3 regions of the Kineococcus deserti genome follow, and region 1 is predicted to be linked to each of the others. Evidence: riboswitches for the same ligand, from Rfam matches in the RefSeq annotation. Region 1 holds a riboswitch; each other region holds the start of a gene.

Region 1 (5,295 bases):
GCTCGTCGCCCTGGTCATCGTCGTCGGGCTGATCGTGCTCGGCGGCACCCTGGGCTTCAAGGTGATCATGCGCATGCAGCGCTGGATCACCGTCATCACCGCGGTGCTGACGGTGCTCTACATCGTCTTCGCGGCCGACTCGGTCGACCTCGACGCCGTGACGGCCGTCCCGGGCGGTGACGCCGCGGCCGTGGTGGGCGCGTTCATCATGGTGATGACCGGCTTCGGCCTGGGCTGGGCGAACGCGGCCGCGGACTACTCCCGCTACCTGCCCCGCGACGCCTCCAGCGGCGGCGTGGTCTTCTGGACGACCCTGGGCTGCTCGCTGGGCCCGGCCGTCCTGCTGGTCTTCGGCGCCCTCATCGCCGGCTCCTCGGCCGACCTGAACACCCGGATCGCGGCCGACCCGGTCGGCGCGCTGACCGACATCCTGCCGACGTGGTTCCTCGTCCCGTTCGTCGTGGTGGCCGTCCTCGGCCTGGTCGGCGGGGCGATCATGGACATCTACTCCTCCGGCCTGGCGCTGCTCAACGTCGGGGTGAAGGTGCCGCGGCCGGTGGCCGTCCTCATCGACGGGGCGCTGATGGTCGCCGGCGCGGTCTACATCGCCTTCTTCTCCGCCGACTTCCTCACCCCCTTCCAGGGCTTCCTCATCACCCTGGGTGTGCCGATCGCCGCCTGGGCGGGGATCTTCCTGGCCGACCTGGCGATGCGGCGCGGTGACTACGCCGAGCGGGAGCTGCTCGACGCCCGGGGGCGGTACGGGTCGGTGCGCTGGCTGACGGTGGGCACGATGCTCGTCGCGACGTTCATCGGCTGGGGCCTGGTCACCAACTCCGGCGCGAGCTGGCTGACGTGGCAGGGCTACCTGCTGGGCCCGATCGGCGGCCGCGAGGGCGAGTGGGCCTACGCGGGCCTCGGCGTGGTCGTCGCCTTCGTCCTCGGCTTCGTCGTGGTCTCGCTGTTCGGCCGCACCGCCGTGCGGCGGCAGGAGGAGCTCCCCCTGCACCGCTGATCCACCCCGGCGATCAAGCACAGAACCCCGGCGATCAAGGACTCGACAGTCCTCGATCACCGGGGTTCAGTCCTCGATCACGGGGTCAGGCGCGGGCGACGGTGACCTTCGGCGGGGTCTGCAGCGTCTGGGCGATGACGCAGTAGCGCTCGGCCAGGGAGATCATCTTGGCCTCGGTCGCCTCGTCGGCGTCGGAGGTGAAGTCGAAGGTGATGGTCACGTCGGTGATGCCGACGGGGACCTCGCGCGAGACGCCGAGGGTGCCGCGGGCGTCCCAGTGCGCCTCGGCCGTCACCGAGGCGTTGCGCAGCTCCACCCCCATGGCCGTCGCGACGCTGCGCAGCGACACCCCGGCGCAGGCGGCCACGGCCTCGCACAGCATGTCGGCCGAGCAGGCCTCGGTCCCGTCACCACCGGCGGCGGGGTGCAGCCCCGCGCGGGTCGTGCCGGCGAAGCCGTCGACCGAGACCCCGATGGACGCTCCGTCCAGCACCGCCACGGCCTTGGCCGGCACCAGCGCCTTCGCCGGGTCCTCGCGGTAGGAGTCCTTCAACGGCTTCTGCAGGGCTCTCAGTTCGGTCGAATCCACCGGCGAAGCTTAGGCCCCCGGGTGGTCCGACCCGCAACCTCACCGCCCCGCTGGGCCACACTGCGGCACGTGAAGTGGACCACTGCCGTCAGGACCCTCGAGGACGTCGCCGACCGCTGCGCGCACATGGACCGCCAGCCCGGGACGATCGTGCGGCTGCGCGTCACCGAGGCGTGGGTCTTCGGCGACCTGCTGGGCCCGCGCCGGGACTCCCTGGACGACCTCGGGTCGGTGCGCGTGGCCCTGGTGACGTCGGCGCCGGAGGAGGACTGCGCGCTGTTCACCCGGCCCCCCGCCGCGGGGCACTGGCTGACCGCCTCGGGGCTGGAGAAGAAGCCGGTGCAGCTGTTCTTCCGTTCCGCGCACGCCCCCGTGTGGAACCACCTCGTCGAGCGTCCGGTGCAGTTCTGGTCGCACGAGGACGGCCCGGAGCACGACGTGCTCGTCCAGCTGCGGGCCGGCGAGGGCGACGCGCTGCGCCCGCCGGCCCCGACGGCCGCGGAGCTGCGCGCGCGCCTGGACCGCGAGCTGGCCGTGAGCCTGGGGGCGCTGGCGCGCACGGCCCGCGACTACGACGAGAAGCGCTGGGCGCCGGGGTCGCCGAAGAAGCGCGGTGACGCGCTGTGCGACGCGGCCCTGGGCCTGGTGGACCTGCAGGAGGCCAGGAACAGGCTGGGGGCCTGACTACCGTGGGGACATGAGCGACGAGAAGCTGACCTACCGCCTGCTGACCGGCCCCGACGACCGTTCCTTCTGCGAGAAGGTGAGCGCCGCCCTGGCCGACGGCTACGTGCTGTACGGCAGTCCGTCGGTGACGACGACCGACGGGCGCACCGTGGCCGCGCAGGCCGTCGTGCTGCCGCACGTCCTGGGCTGACCGAACCCCGCCCCGCGCGACCCGGACGGTTGCGCGGGGTGGTGCCCGGGCCGGCCGCCTGCGCAACGGCGCGCAGGGCCCGAAGACGGCGGAAACTCCCGTCGATCCGGTGCGCCGCACCATCGACCCTTGACACCCGCTCCGGAAACCTCATAGTTTCTTCGTAGGTCATGAGTGACAGCGCGAAGCCCTGGCTCGCTGTCCGGCAACCCTCCTCCGTGGCGGGGTGCCCCAGGTGACGACCCGGCCGAACGACACGTTCGACAAGTGCGGATCCCGAGGAGCAGACGTTGGCACACCCCCGTGACGCGGTGCTGACCGCCCGCCGGCACGTCGACCTCCTGCGCACCAGCAGCGCCACCTGTCGCCGTTAGGACTTCCCCCGCCCGTTCCCCTCCCGGCCCCACCAGGAGTTCCTCCAGCATGCCCGCACGCCCTCGAAGAACCGTCCTCGCCGCCTCCGCCGCCCTGCTGCTCGCCGGGTGCGCCGGCTCCAGCGCGGTCCAGCAACCCGCCGCGGACGCCCAGCGCGTCAACGGCGGAACCGTCGTCTACGGCCACCAGCAGGAACCCGCCTGCGTGTTCGGCGGCTGGATCGAGCAGGCCTACCTGTCGACCCAGGTCCTGGACGCCCTGACCTCCCTGGACGAGGACCGTGTCGCCGTCCCGTGGCTGGCGCAGTCGTGGGAGACCTCGGCCGACGGCCTGACCTGGACCTTCCACCTGCGACCGGGTGTGGAGTTCACCGACGGGACGGCGCTGACCGCCGGGGCCGTGGCCTACAACTTCGACTACTGGATGGGCGGCGGGAACACCACCGCGAAGGTGTGGCTCGAGGGCTACTACGAGTCGGCCGCGGCGCTGGACGACCTGACGCTGCAGGTGCACCTCTCCAAGCCGTACCCGCGGCTGGCCGAGAACCTGGCGCAGGGCTACTCCGGCATCCAGTCCCAACAGGCTCTCCAGACCCGGACGAAGGAGCAGAACTGCGAGGCGCCGATCGGCTCGGGCGCCTTCGTCGTCGAGCGCTGGGACCGCGGCGAGCAGATCGTGCTGCGCCGCAACGACAACTACACCTCACCGCCGGCGAACGCGAAGCACACCGGGCCCGCCTACGTGCAGGAGGTGCGGTGGAAGTTCATCGCCGACGCGACCACCCGCGTCGCGTCGCTGCGCTCGGGTGAGACCGACGCGATCTACGACGTCCCCGCCGTCGACTACGACGACCTGGGCGCCGACGGGTACACCGATCTGAAGTACGTCACCGGCGGCCGCCCGCAGCAGCTGGCGTTCAACACCCGGCAGGGACCGTTCACCGACGAGAAGGTGCGCAAGGCCTTCGCCTACAGCCTGGACCGCCGCTCGCTGGTCGAGACGATCGGCCGGGGCGTCATCCCCTACGAGGGCAACGGAGCGGTCTCGCAGTCCACCCCGGGGTACAGCCAGGCCGCGGCCGACGCCTACGACCTCGACCTGGACACCGCCAACCGCCTCCTGGACGAGGCGGGCTGGACAGGCCGGGACGCCGACGGAACCCGCACCAAGGACGGCGAACGGCTCAGCGTCGTCCTGCCCTACAACTCCGGGACGATCATCAACGCCGACGGCGCCTCGATCCTGCAGGGCGTGCAGGAACAGGCGAAGGCGACGGGTTTCGCCGTCGACCTCGTCACGGTGCCACCGAGCGGGTTCTTCTCGGGGCAGTACACGAAACCCGACGAGCGGGACATCGCGACCGGGTACTGGACGGCCGTCACCGCCGGGATCCTCTGGGTCAACTGGCGGCCGGCGACGCAGGAGTGGCCGAACGGCAACAACGCCGCGTTCTTCGACGACGACGGCCTGGCCGACCTCATCGACCGCGCCAACCAGACCGCCGACGTCGAAGCGCAGAACGCGCTGTACGAACAGGCGCAGGAGTACATCGCCGACCACGCGCTGGCGATCGGCCTGTTCGACCGGCTCAGCACGCTCGCGGTGAACCCCGAACTGCGGGACGTCTGGCAGGAGAACGCACAGGGAGGACCGGTGTTCTACGATGCCCACTTCGTCCGCTGAGACGATCGACGTCAGGTTCTCCGCCGAACCCGTCGAGACACGCTCGCACCGCACCCGCCGGCTCGCCGCCGCCGTCGCGCGCCGCGTCGCCGGCGCCGTCGTCGTCCTGTGGGGCGCGGCGACCGTCGCCTTCCTCGCGCAGGTCGTCCTGCCCGGCGACCGGGCCACGATCATCTTCAACATCCGCGCCGGGCAGCCCATCGAGCGCACTCCCGAAGAACTCGCCGAGATCAACGCGCAGTACGGCTTCCAGAACCCGGTGTGGCAGCAGTACGTCGACTACCTCTCCGGCCTGGTGCGCGGCGACCTCGGCAACTCCTACCAGCAGTTCCGGCCCGTCACCGACATCATCGGCGAGCAGCTCGCACCCACGCTGGTCCTCACGCTGTCGGCCATCGCCCTCAGCTGGCTGATCATGGTCGCCTGGGTGACGCTCACCGCCGGCCGGGACCGCGCCTCGGGTCTCGGCGCGGCGGTGGACACCGCCACCGCGGGCCTGCCGCACTACTGGCTGGGCATCATCCTGCTGCTGGTGTTCGCGCTGAACCTGCGCTGGTTCCCGGTCATCAGCGGCAACTCTCCCACCGGTCTGCTGCTGCCGGCCCTGACGCTGGCGGTCCCGCTGGCCGGTTTCATGGGCCAGGCCACGCGCTCGGAGTTCGAGCGGTCGCTGCAGCAGCCGTTCGTGCTGTCGGCGCGCACCCGGGGCATGAGCGACACCGGGATCCGGTTGCGGCACGTGCTGCGGCACTCCGC
Region 2 (5,295 bases), on a different contig from region 1:
CCCCGACGCTGGCCGCGTTCACCGGTGTGCCGGTGTTCGACTTCGACGAGCGCTACGTGCTCGACGCCGAGTTCGTGCCCCACGCGCAGGTCCAGGACGTCGTCGTGGGCGCCGTCGTCGAGGGCCTGCAGCACCACCAGCAGGCCGTCGGCGTCGTGCGGTTCGAGCTCGGCGGCCCGCAGCAGCTGACGGTGTTCCGGGGCGGTTCGGCGTTGTTCACCGACGCCACGAGCGGGGTGACGACGACGGGCACGACCCGTTCGGTGCCCGTCCCGACCGTCGGGGGCCGCGTCGTGCTGGACTTCAACCGCGCGCAGAACCTGCCGTGCGCCTTCACCGACCACGCCACCTGCCCGCTGCCGCCGGCCGAGAACCGGCTCACCGTCGCCGTCCCGGCGGGGGAGAAGGACCCGCGATGACCGCCGAACTGCTGGCCGCCCCGTTCAGCGACGCAGAACTCGCGTCACTGCGGGCCGACTTCCCGATCCTGGGCAGGACCACCCGCTCCGGCAAACCCCTGGTGTACCTGGACTCCGGGGCGACGTCGCAGAAACCGCTCGCCGTCCTCGACGCCGAGCGGACGTTCTACGCCACGCGCAACGCGGCCGTGCACCGCGGTGCCCACCAGCTCGCCGAGGAGGCCACCGACGACTTCGAGGCCGCCCGCGCCGCGATCGCGGACTTCGTCGGCGTCCCGGCCGCCGAGGTGGTGTTCACCAAGAACGCCACCGAGTCGCTCAACCTGGTCGCGCACGCGTTCAGCACCACGACCGCGTACGCCACCCGCGGAACGGCGCCGGCCGGGCAGGTCGTCGACCCGCGGTTCGTGCTCGCCGAGGGCGACGAGGTCCTGGTCACCGAGGCCGAGCACCACGCCAACCTCGTGCCGTGGCAGGAGCTGTGCGCGCGCACGGGTGCGGTGCTGCGCTGGGTGCCGGTGACCGACGAGGGCGTCCTGGACGTCGACGCGCTCGACGGGCTGGTCAGCGAGCGGACCAGGGTCGTCGCCTTCGCGCACGCGTCCAACGTGCTGGGTGGGCTCGCCCCCGTGCGGCGGTTCGTCGAGGCGGCCCGCCGGGTCGGCGCCCTCGTGGTGCTGGACGCCTGCCAGTCCGTGCCGCACCTGCCGGTCGACCTGCCCTCCCTCGGCGTCGACCTCGCCGCGTTCTCCGGGCACAAGATGCTGGGACCCTCGGGCATCGGGGTGCTGTGGGGGCGGGCCGACCTGCTCGAGGCGATGCCGCCGTTCCTCACCGGCGGATCGATGATCGAACTGGTGCGGATGGAACGCTCGACGTTCGCGCCGGCGCCGCAGAAGTTCGAGGCGGGGGTGCCGATGACGGCGCAGGCCGTCGGCCTGCACGCCGCCGTCGACTACCTGCGCGGTCTGGGGCCCGACGGTTCGGGGACCGCACGGGTCGAGGCGCACGAACGCCACCTCACCCGGCGGCTGCTGGCCGAACTCGCGGACCTGCCGTGGGTACGGGTCCTGGGGCCGCTGGACGCCGCCGACCGCGTCGGGCTCGTCTCGTTCGTGGTCGAGGACGTGCACGCCCACGACGTCGGTCAGCTGCTCGACGACGAGGGTGTCGCGGTGCGGGTCGGGCACCACTGCGCCTGGCCGCTGCACCGCCGGTTCGGGGTCGCGGCGACGACCCGGGTGAGTTTCGGGCCGTACAACCAGCCCTCGGACGTGGACGCCGTGCTGCGCGGGCTGCACCGCGTCCGCGCCCTGTTCGCGTGAGATTCTGAGCGGCGTGGACCTGTACCAGCAGCTGATCATCGAGCACTCCAAACGCCCGCACGGCGAAGGGCTGCGGGCACCGTTCGGCTCCGAGGCCCACCACGTCAACCCCACCTGCGGCGACGAGATCACGCTGCGCGTGCGTCTCGACGGGGACGTCCTGGGTGACGTGTCGTACGACGCGGTCGGGTGTTCCATCAGCCGGGCCTCGGCCTCGGTGCTGCACGACCTCGTCGTCGGCCTGTCCGTCGAGCAGGTCGCACCGCTGCGCGAAGCGGTGCAGCACATGCTCACCAGCCGCGGCGAGGACCCCGGGGACGAGGAGGTCCTCGGCGACGCCGTCGCCTTCGCCGGGGTGGCCAGGTACCCGGCGCGGGTGAAGTGCGCGCTGCTCAGCTGGTCGGCGCTGACCGACGCCCTGCTGCGCGCCTGAGCCGGACCGGGACGTCCGGCACCGTGACCGGAACGCCGGCCCGGGTAGCGTGCGTGGCGTGGAGATCCGCGAGTTCACCGACGCCGACTGGGTGCAGGTCTGGCCGTTCTTCGACGAGATCGTCGCCGACGGCGAGACGTACGCGCTGCCGCAGGGACTGACCTCGGAACGGGCGCGGCAGTTGTGGGTGGACGCCCCGCCGTGGGGGACCTTCGTGGCGGTGGAGGACGGGGTGGTGCTGGGCACCGCGAAGTCCGGACCGAACCGCCCCGGCGCCGGATCGCACGTCGCGACGGCCAGTTTCATGGTCTCGCCCGCCGCCCGGGGTCGCGGCGTGGGCCGGGCCCTGGCCGAGCACGTCCTGGCCTGGGCGCGCGAGGAGGGTTTCCTGGCGATGCAGTTCAACGCCGTCGTCGAGACGAACACCGCGGCCGTGGCGCTGTGGCAGGGTCTCGGGTTCGCCATCGTCGGCACCGTTCCGCAGGCCTTCGACCACCCCGAGCACGGCTACGTGGGACTGCACGTCATGCACCGCCTCCTCTGACCGATCCACCCCGGCGCCGACGGCCCCGCGCACGGAGCCCGGCGTCCTCGGCGTCCTCGCGCCCGGCACCGCGGTGGGTGCGGCCCCGCAGCCGCGACGCGTCGCACCGTCCTGGACCCGGTGCGGGCGCCCATGCCCTACGCTGACCGGACCATCCAGAGCGGCCGAGAGACCTGGCTCGTCGACGCCGCAGCAACCCCCCTCGGGAGGGTGCTCATGCCAGGACCGATGGGAGGAACAGTGGGTTACGCCGGCGACCTCACCCCGCGTGAGGCCTTCGACCTCGTCCGTGAGGACCCCGACGCGGTCCTCGTGGACGTCCGCACGGAGGCCGAGTGGCGCTTCGTCGGGACGCCGACGGCGCTGGGGACCGATCCCGTCCTCGTGAGCTGGCTGCCGGTCGACCCCGAGCGCTTCCTCGGCGAGCTGGCGACCGCCGGGATCACCCCGGGCAGCGACCGCAAGGTCGTCTTCCTGTGCCGCTCCGGGCAGCGCTCGGTGGCGGCGGCCGAGGCGGCGACGACGGCCGGGATCACGCCCAGCTACAACGTCCTGGAGGGTTTCGAGGGGCCGCTGGACGCCGACGGCCACCGCGGTGGGTCCGGCTGGCGCGCGGCCGGTCTGCCCTGGCGGCAGTCGTGAGCGACGAGCGGCGTCCTCCGCGTCGCGACGGAGCGGACGGATCCAGCACCGTGACGGACCGGGGGTGGCGGCCGGACACCACGGCCGTGCGCGCCGGCCTGACCCGGTCACCGTTCGAGGAGACCGCCGAGGCGCTGTACCTCACCTCCGGCTACGTCTACGAGACCGCGGCCGACGCCGAGGCCGCCTTCGCCGGTGACGTCGACCGGTACGTCTACTCCCGCTACGGCAACCCGACGGTGTCGGTGTTCACCGAGCGGCTGCGCCGGCTCGAGGGCGCCGAAGCGTGCTACGGCCTGGCCAGCGGGATGTCGGCGGTGTTCTACGCCCTCGCCGCGCTGCTCGGCGCGGGGGACCGGGTCGTCGCCGCCCGCAGCCTGTTCGGGTCCTGCTTCGCCGTCCTCGACGAGATCCTGCCGCGTTGGGGGGTCGTCACCGAGTTCGTCGACGGTGAGGACCTCGCGCAGTGGGAACGGGCGTTGTCGACGCCGGCGCAGGCGGTGTTCTTCGAGACGCCGGCCAACCCGATGCAGACACTCGTGGACATCGCCGCCGTCAGCGAACTCGCGCACGCCGCGGGGGCGATCGTCGTGGTGGACAACGCCTTCACCTCACCCGTCGGCCAGCGGCCGCTGGCGTTCGGCGCGGACGTCGTCGTCTACTCGGCGACCAAGCACATCGACGGCCAGGGCCGCGTCATGGGTGGGGCGGTGCTGGGCACGAAGGAGTTCGTCGACGGCCGGTTCCGCGAACTCACCCGGCACACCGGCCCGACGCTCAGCCCGTTCAACGCCTGGACGCTGGCCAAGGGGCTGGAAACCCTCAGCCTGCGGGTGCGGCACTCGGCCGCCTCGGCTCTGCGCATCGCCGAGCACCTCGAACAGCAGGCGGGCATCCGCTGGGTGCGCTACCCGCTGCTGGCCAGCCACCCGCAGTTCGACCTGGCCGAGCGGCAGATGGAACTGGGCGGCACGATCGTCACCTTCGAACTCGACGCCCCGGCCGGCCGCGGCAGGGAACGGGCCTTCGAGGTCCTCGACGCCCTGACGATCGTCGACATCTCCAACAACCTCGGCGACGCCAAGTCGCTGGCCACCCACCCCGCCACCACCACGCACCGCCGCCTCGGCGAGCAGGGCCGGGCCGCCATCGGCCTGACCGACGGGGTGCTGCGCCTGTCGGTGGGGCTGGAGGATCCCGACGACCTGCTCGACGACCTCACCCGCGCGCTGCGCTGACCCGACGACCGAACCCCTGAACGGAGCACCACCCGTGACCAAGCAGATCCCCGTCTCCCACGCCGGCAGCCTGCCGCGCACGCCCGAACTCATCGCCGCCAACGAGACCCGCCGGATCGCCGAGGACGGTTTCACCCTCGAGCGCACGCCGGAGTTCGACGCGCTGCTCACCGACGCGGTCGTCGACCTCGTGCAACGCCAGCAGGCGCTCGGCGTGACGATCGTCGGTGACGGCGAGTACGGCAAGGCCATGTCCAGCGCGGTCGACTACGGCGCCTGGTGGTCCTACTCCTTCCAGCGCGTCGCGGGGCTCGAGGTGACGGGCGAGGACCTGTTCACCCAGCCGGTCGTGCGCTCCGAACCCGGCAAGGTCGCCTTGACCAGTTTCCCCGACCGCCGGGACTGGACGATCTTCAAGGACGCCTACCAGGACCCGACGTCGGGCATCTCCACGGGCAAGAACGCCACGGCGTTCCCGGCGACGACCGGTCCGCTGTCCTACGTCGGCCAGGAGGCCATCGCCTCCGACATCGCCAACCTCAAGGCCGGCCTGGCCGCGGCGGGCCTGGAGGAGGGGTTCATCACCTCGCTGTCCCCGGGCAGCGGCGCGCGCATCTCCAACCGGCACTACGCCACCGAGGAGGAGCACATCTGGGCGTGGGCCGACGTCATGCGCGAGGAGTACAAGGCCGTC
Region 3 (5,295 bases), on a different contig from region 1:
TTCTCCTGCCGGCCGCCGGCGCGGACGATGGCGTACACCACAACGAACCCGTTTCTCTCGTCACGAACTGGAACGCCACCGAACTGCGGAAGCTGACTGCACCCTCAGAGCGTGTGGCTCGCGCACGATGGCGCACCAAGGGTCAAGCGTACGTAACGCCCTCCCCCTGGGTCAAAACGGCTCACTCACCGCCGGTCGGTTGCCCCTCCGGCTGGTCGGCGGAGCCCTCCCGCTCCCGGCGGCCGGCCGCGGCCACGGCCGCGATCGCCGCCAGGACGGCGGAGTCCTTGCCCGGCTCCCGGGAAGCCTCCTGGGCGCTCTCCTCGACGGCAGCGGCCTTGGGAGCCTCCCCCTGCCCCGGCTCCGGCGCCCCCTTGTCCCGGCCGCGGCCACGCCGGCGGGACTTGCCCGAGCCGGCGGCCGAGCCGTTGCCGTTCCCGGACCCGTTGCCCGACCCGTTCTGCGGTCCGGCGGACGGCTGCGGTGCCGGGTTGGCGTCCGCCGCCGCGTCGAGCTCGTCCAGGACGGCCGCCAGGCCCTGCCCGGTCCGCTTGCGGGTCATCTGGACCAGGCCCAGCGAGGTGACCTCGGCGACCTGGTGCTTGGTCCGGTCCCGGCCCAGGCACTCCACGAGCCGGCGCAGGACCAGGTCGCGGTTGGACTCCAGGACCATGTCGATGAAGTCGATGACGATGATCCCGCCGATGTCGCGCAGCCGCAGCTGCCGCACGATCTCCTCGGCCGCCTCGAGGTTGTTGCGGGTGACGGTCTCCTCGAGGGTGCCACCGGCGCCGGTGAACTTGCCGGTGTTGACGTCGATGACGTGCATCGCCTCGGTCGGGTCGATGACCAGCGACCCGCCCGAGGGCAGCCAGACCTTGCGGCCCAGGGCCTTGGCCAGCTGCTCGTCGATCCGGTGGTGCTCGAAGACGTCCTGGCTGCCCTCCCAGCGCTCGAGGCGCCCGGCGAGGTCGGGGGCCACGTCGGCGACGTAGCCGTGGACCGCGTCCCAGGCGGCGTCCCCGGAGACGACGACCTTGGAGAAGTCCTCGTTGAAGACGTCGCGCACGACGCGGACGGTCAGGTCCGGTTCACCGTGCAGCAGGATCGGCGCGTTCTTGCTCTGCGCCTTGGCCTGGATGGCCTCCCACGTCGCCTGCAGGCGCTGGACGTCGGCACGCAGCTCCTCCTCGGCCACGCCCTCGGCGGCGGTGCGCACGATGACGCCCGCGCCGGCGGGCACGACCTCCTTGAGGACCTTCTTCAGCCGCGCGCGCTCGGTGTCGGGCAGCTTGCGGGAGATGCCCGTCATCGACCCGCGCGGGACGTAGACGAGGTAGCGGCCGGGCAGGGAGACCTGGCTGGTCAGCCGGGCGCCCTTGTGGCCCACCGGGTCCTTGGTGACCTGGACCAGGACGGGGTCGCCGGACTTCAGCGCGGCCTCGATGCGCCGCGGCTGGCCCTCGAGCCCGGCGGCGTCCCAGTTGACCTCACCGGCGTACAGGACGGCGTTGCGTCCCTTGCCGACGTCGACGAACGCGGCCTCCATGCTCGGCAGCACGTTCTGCACGCGGCCGAGGTAGACGTTGCCGACCATCGTCGTCTGCGCCTGCTTGGCGCCGTAGTGCTCCACGAGGATCCCGTCCTCGAGGACGCCGATCTGGGTCTTGTCGTCCTGCTGGCGCACGACCATGACGCGCTCGACGGACTCGCGACGGGCCAGGAACTCGGCCTCGGTGAGGATGGCGCGCTTGCGACCGGCCTCCCGGCCCTCGCGGCGGCGCTGCTTCTTGGCCTCCAGGCGGGTCGAGCCGCGCAGCGCGGTGATCTCGTCCTCGCCGGTGCCGCCGGTGCCGCCGGTGCTGCGCGGCCGGCGCGGTTCCCGGACCCGGGTGACGGTGTTCGGCGGGTCGTCGGGCGAGGTCTCCTCCGAGTCGGCCGCCCCCCCGCGGCGACGGCGGCGACGACGGCGCCGGGACGAGCCCGACGACTCCTCGCCGTCCTCGCCGGTGTCCTCGCCGGCGTCCTCCTCGGACTCCTCCGGCTCCTCGGTCTCGTCGGACTCACGGGCCTCCTCGTCGGAGTCCCCGGTCGGAGCCTCCTCGTCGGAGTCCTCACGGGTGCGGCTGCGGCGGCCCCGTCCGCCGCGGCGACGGCGGCGGCGCGGTGCACCCCCGTCCTCGTCCCGGTCCTCGTCCTGGCCGTCCTCGGTGTCGTCCTCGGCGCCGGCGTCGTCCAGGGTCTCCTCGAGGTCGTCGGCGGTGCCTTCGAGCACGTCCTCGTCGACCTCGTCGACCTCGTCGGTCTCGTCCTGGTCGGCCTGCCCGGTCTCGAAGGCGCGGCGGGCGAAGACGTCGAGGGCGTCCTGGTCGGCTCCGGGCGGCGGGCCGGCCGGGGCGGAGGCGCGGCGACGGCGCCGAGGCGCCTCCTCGGCCTCGGGAGCCTGGAAGAACAGGGCGGTCGCGCGGGCGGCGGCGTCGGCCGCGCGCTCGGCGTCGGTGCGCTCACGGCGGCCACCGCGGGCCATCCCGGCGGCGCGCAGGAGCACCGGGTCGTCCATGAGGTCGGGCTGGGTCTCGGGCTGGGCCTCGGATCGGGTCTCGACCTGCTCCTCGACGGGCGCCTCGGCCGGGGCCGCACCGGCCCCGGTGGGCTGCTCGACGGGCGCCTCCTCGACGGGGACGTCCTCGGCGACGGCGGCGACCTCGGCCACCTCCGGCACCGGCGTCGCCTCTGGAGCCGCCGGGGTCACGTCGACGGTCGGCTCGACGGTCGGCTCGACGGGCGCAGCGGTGGCCTTGCGGGAGCGGCGGCGCCGGGCAGGAGCCTTGACCGGCTCGGCCGGGGCCTCGTCGGCGGCGGGCTCGGCGGCCGCTTCGGCCGCGGCGACCGGTTCGGCGACCGGCTCGGCGACCGGCTCGGGGCTCACCTCGGGGGTGGCCACCTTGCGGGTGGCGCGGCGCGTGCGGCGGCGCGGGGCCGCCTCCTCGGCAGCGGGCACCTCGGCAGCGGGTGCCTCGACCGCGGGGGCGTCGGGGGCCGGCACGGTCACGGGGGCGGGCGTCTCCGCCTCGACGGTGGTCTCGACAGGGGCCTCGACGTGCGCCGGCGGGCCGGCGGGACGACTGGCCGCGCGACGTCGCCGCGGCTTCGTCGCGGGGGTGGTCTTCTCGTCCGCGGCAGCTGCGGCGGCGTTCTCTTCAGGTGTGGTCGTCACGGGTTGCTCCGCTTCGCCCGCAGCGTCCGCTCCACCGGTCAACCCGCGGCCGCTCGAGCGTCCTCGTCGGAATCGCCGGGCGGGTCGTCCCGCACCCGACGGAAGTCCTCGGTGCACCGGCGGGTTCGCGCGACGCGTGCTCCGCCCGTGCCGCCGGCGGTCGTCGTCCAGCACGAGGGCCGGGGCGCCTGCGAGGTCCTTCCACCAGACCGCGGCGCTGCCCGGGACCCGCGCACCAGGCGGCGGTCTCGACGGCGGGCCGCGCGCCCGGTGTGGGGAACGCTCGGCCACCGCCAGTGTGGCACAGCCGACCGCAGGTGACCCTTCGCACCGATCCGGCAGGAACGTGGTCAGGAGGCCCCCGCGTCCGCTACGGTCTGATCAACACCCATCCAGAGTGGCCGAGAGACCTGGCTCGTCGACGCCACAGCAACCACCGCGCGAGCGGCAGGTGCTCCCGCCAGGGGCGATGGAGGAACCGCTGTGACCAGCTGTACCCGTCTGACCCGGCGTTACCACGTCGACCTCTCGCGCACGGCCTCGATGACCTGTACCCCGGGTTCGTCGATGCGCCGGGGGACGCTCCGCGCTCTCTGACCAGCGCAGTCCCTCCCCCAGACCCCTCCCGAGCGCGCCGCCACCGCGCGCACCCCCGACGGACGTCCGTCCGCCCACCCACCGGAGCACACCCATGTCCGCGCCCCGTCGCACCCCTCTGCCCACGAGCACCTCGCGCCTGATCGCCTCCCGCCGCCGGGTGCTGTCCTCCGCCCTCGGCATCGGCGCGCTCGGTGCGCTCGCCGCCTGCGGTGAGGAGCAGTCGGCCTCCGGGCTGGCCGCCGCGCAGGCCGTCGACCTGCAGGGCGCGACCATCAAGCTGATGGTCAACCAGCCGCACGTGCTGGCCTTCACCGACCTGCTCGGGCCGGCGTTCGAGCAGGAGTTCGGCGGCAAGCTCGAGGTCACCGCGATCCCCTACGACCAGCTGACGAGCAAGCAGATCCTGGACGTGCAGGGCGGCGACGGGGAGTTCGACGTCTTCGACTACTTCTACTTCGGCCTCGGTGAGCTGGTGAACGCCGACGCCCTCGTGGACCTGACCGACTGGATCGGCGCGAACGGCGACATCGGCACCGACGACTTCCTCCCGTCGGTCTACGACCCGTACACGCTGCTGGACGGCAAGCGCTACGGCCTGCCCTTCGACGGCGACACCCACGTCCTCTACTACAACGCCGAGGTTTTCGAGCGGTACGGCGTGCAGCCGCCCACGACGTGGGACGAGTACGACGCCGCCGCGGCGAAGATCACCCAGGACTCCGGCGGCAGCGTCTACGGCGCGATCGTCGAGGGCCAGCAGGTGCCGATGATCCTCGGCTGCTCCTTCATCAACCGCCTCGCCGGGTACGGCGGGACGCTGGTCGACGCCGACGGCGGGCCGGCGTTCGCGGGCCAGGAGGGGCTGGCCGCGCTGCAGCACCTCATCACCGTGGCGCCCTCGGCGCTGCCGACGCCGCTGCAGACCGGCTTCGACCAGGCCAACTCGGCGTTCCTGGCCGGTCAGGGCGCGATGCTCGACACCTGGACCGACCTGGGGCTGAAGGCGCAGGACCCGGCCAGCTCGAAGATCGTCGACAAGTGGGGCGTGGTGACGCTGCCGGTCGGCGGGTCGAACACGACACCGCGTTCGGCGCTGGACTCCGGTTTCGGCCTCGGCGTCTCGACGGCCTCGTCCCAGCAGGACAAGGCGGCCGCGTTCATCAAGTGGGCCACCGACCGGGAGCGCAACTTCCTGCTGGCCTCGACGGCCGGGTCGGGCATCGACCCGGCCCGCACGAGCGTGCTGGAGTCGGCGGAGTACGCCACCGCCGCCGGGAAGGCGACCGACGTCATCCGCGAGGGCCTGACGGGCGACCCGCTGGTGTGGCCGAAGCAGGCCGGCGCGCCGAAGGCCCTGCAGGACCTCGTCGACCAGCTCGCGCTGGCCATCCAGGGCACCGAGGACCCGCAGGCCGCGCTCGACAAGGCCGCCGAGAGCTGGGGGAAGACGCTCGGATGACGCTCCTGGACGAACGACG

Evidence for each region. A riboswitch is a leader RNA that binds a small molecule or an ion and turns the genes downstream of it on or off. The one in region 1 is predicted to bind S-adenosylmethionine.
Region 2: another riboswitch for S-adenosylmethionine. It lies ahead of ACRYR2_RS10015 (rhodanese-like domain-containing protein); the one in region 1 lies ahead of ACRYR2_RS02835 (putative leader peptide).
Region 3: another riboswitch for S-adenosylmethionine. It lies ahead of ACRYR2_RS09925 (ABC transporter substrate-binding protein); the one in region 1 lies ahead of ACRYR2_RS02835 (putative leader peptide).

The regions. Positions count from the first base shown of each region.
Region 1 covers NZ_JBJLSI010000002.1:179,804-185,098, forward strand. Annotated here, with positions in the region: gene ACRYR2_RS02815 (purine-cytosine permease family protein) at 1-1,015, shown strand, start outside; gene ACRYR2_RS02820 (OsmC family protein) at 1,101-1,604, opposite strand; gene ACRYR2_RS02825 (DUF7711 family protein) at 1,674-2,288, shown strand; gene ACRYR2_RS02830 (DUF1737 domain-containing protein) at 2,302-2,481, shown strand; SAM riboswitch class IV at 2,648-2,757, shown strand; gene ACRYR2_RS02835 (putative leader peptide) at 2,793-2,855, shown strand; gene ACRYR2_RS02840 (ABC transporter substrate-binding protein) at 2,905-4,539, shown strand; gene ACRYR2_RS02845 (ABC transporter permease) at 4,520-5,295, shown strand, end outside.
Region 2 covers NZ_JBJLSI010000009.1:141,785-147,079, reverse strand. Annotated here, with positions in the region: gene ACRYR2_RS10035 (DUF1684 domain-containing protein) at 1-419, shown strand, start outside; gene ACRYR2_RS10030 (SufS family cysteine desulfurase) at 416-1,744, shown strand; gene sufU (Fe-S cluster assembly sulfur transfer protein SufU) at 1,758-2,177, shown strand; gene ACRYR2_RS10020 (GNAT family N-acetyltransferase) at 2,236-2,721, shown strand; SAM riboswitch class I at 2,870-2,956, shown strand; gene ACRYR2_RS10015 (rhodanese-like domain-containing protein) at 2,962-3,363, shown strand; gene ACRYR2_RS10010 (O-succinylhomoserine sulfhydrylase) at 3,414-4,601, shown strand; gene ACRYR2_RS10005 (cobalamin-independent methionine synthase II family protein) at 4,636-5,295, shown strand, end outside.
Region 3 covers NZ_JBJLSI010000009.1:116,662-121,956, forward strand. Annotated here, with positions in the region: gene rplU (50S ribosomal protein L21) at 1-41, opposite strand, end outside; partial or broken gene ACRYR2_RS09920 (Rne/Rng family ribonuclease) at 515-2,662, opposite strand; SAM riboswitch class I at 3,603-3,693, shown strand; gene ACRYR2_RS09925 (ABC transporter substrate-binding protein) at 3,909-5,276, shown strand; gene ACRYR2_RS09930 (carbohydrate ABC transporter permease) at 5,273-5,295, shown strand, end outside.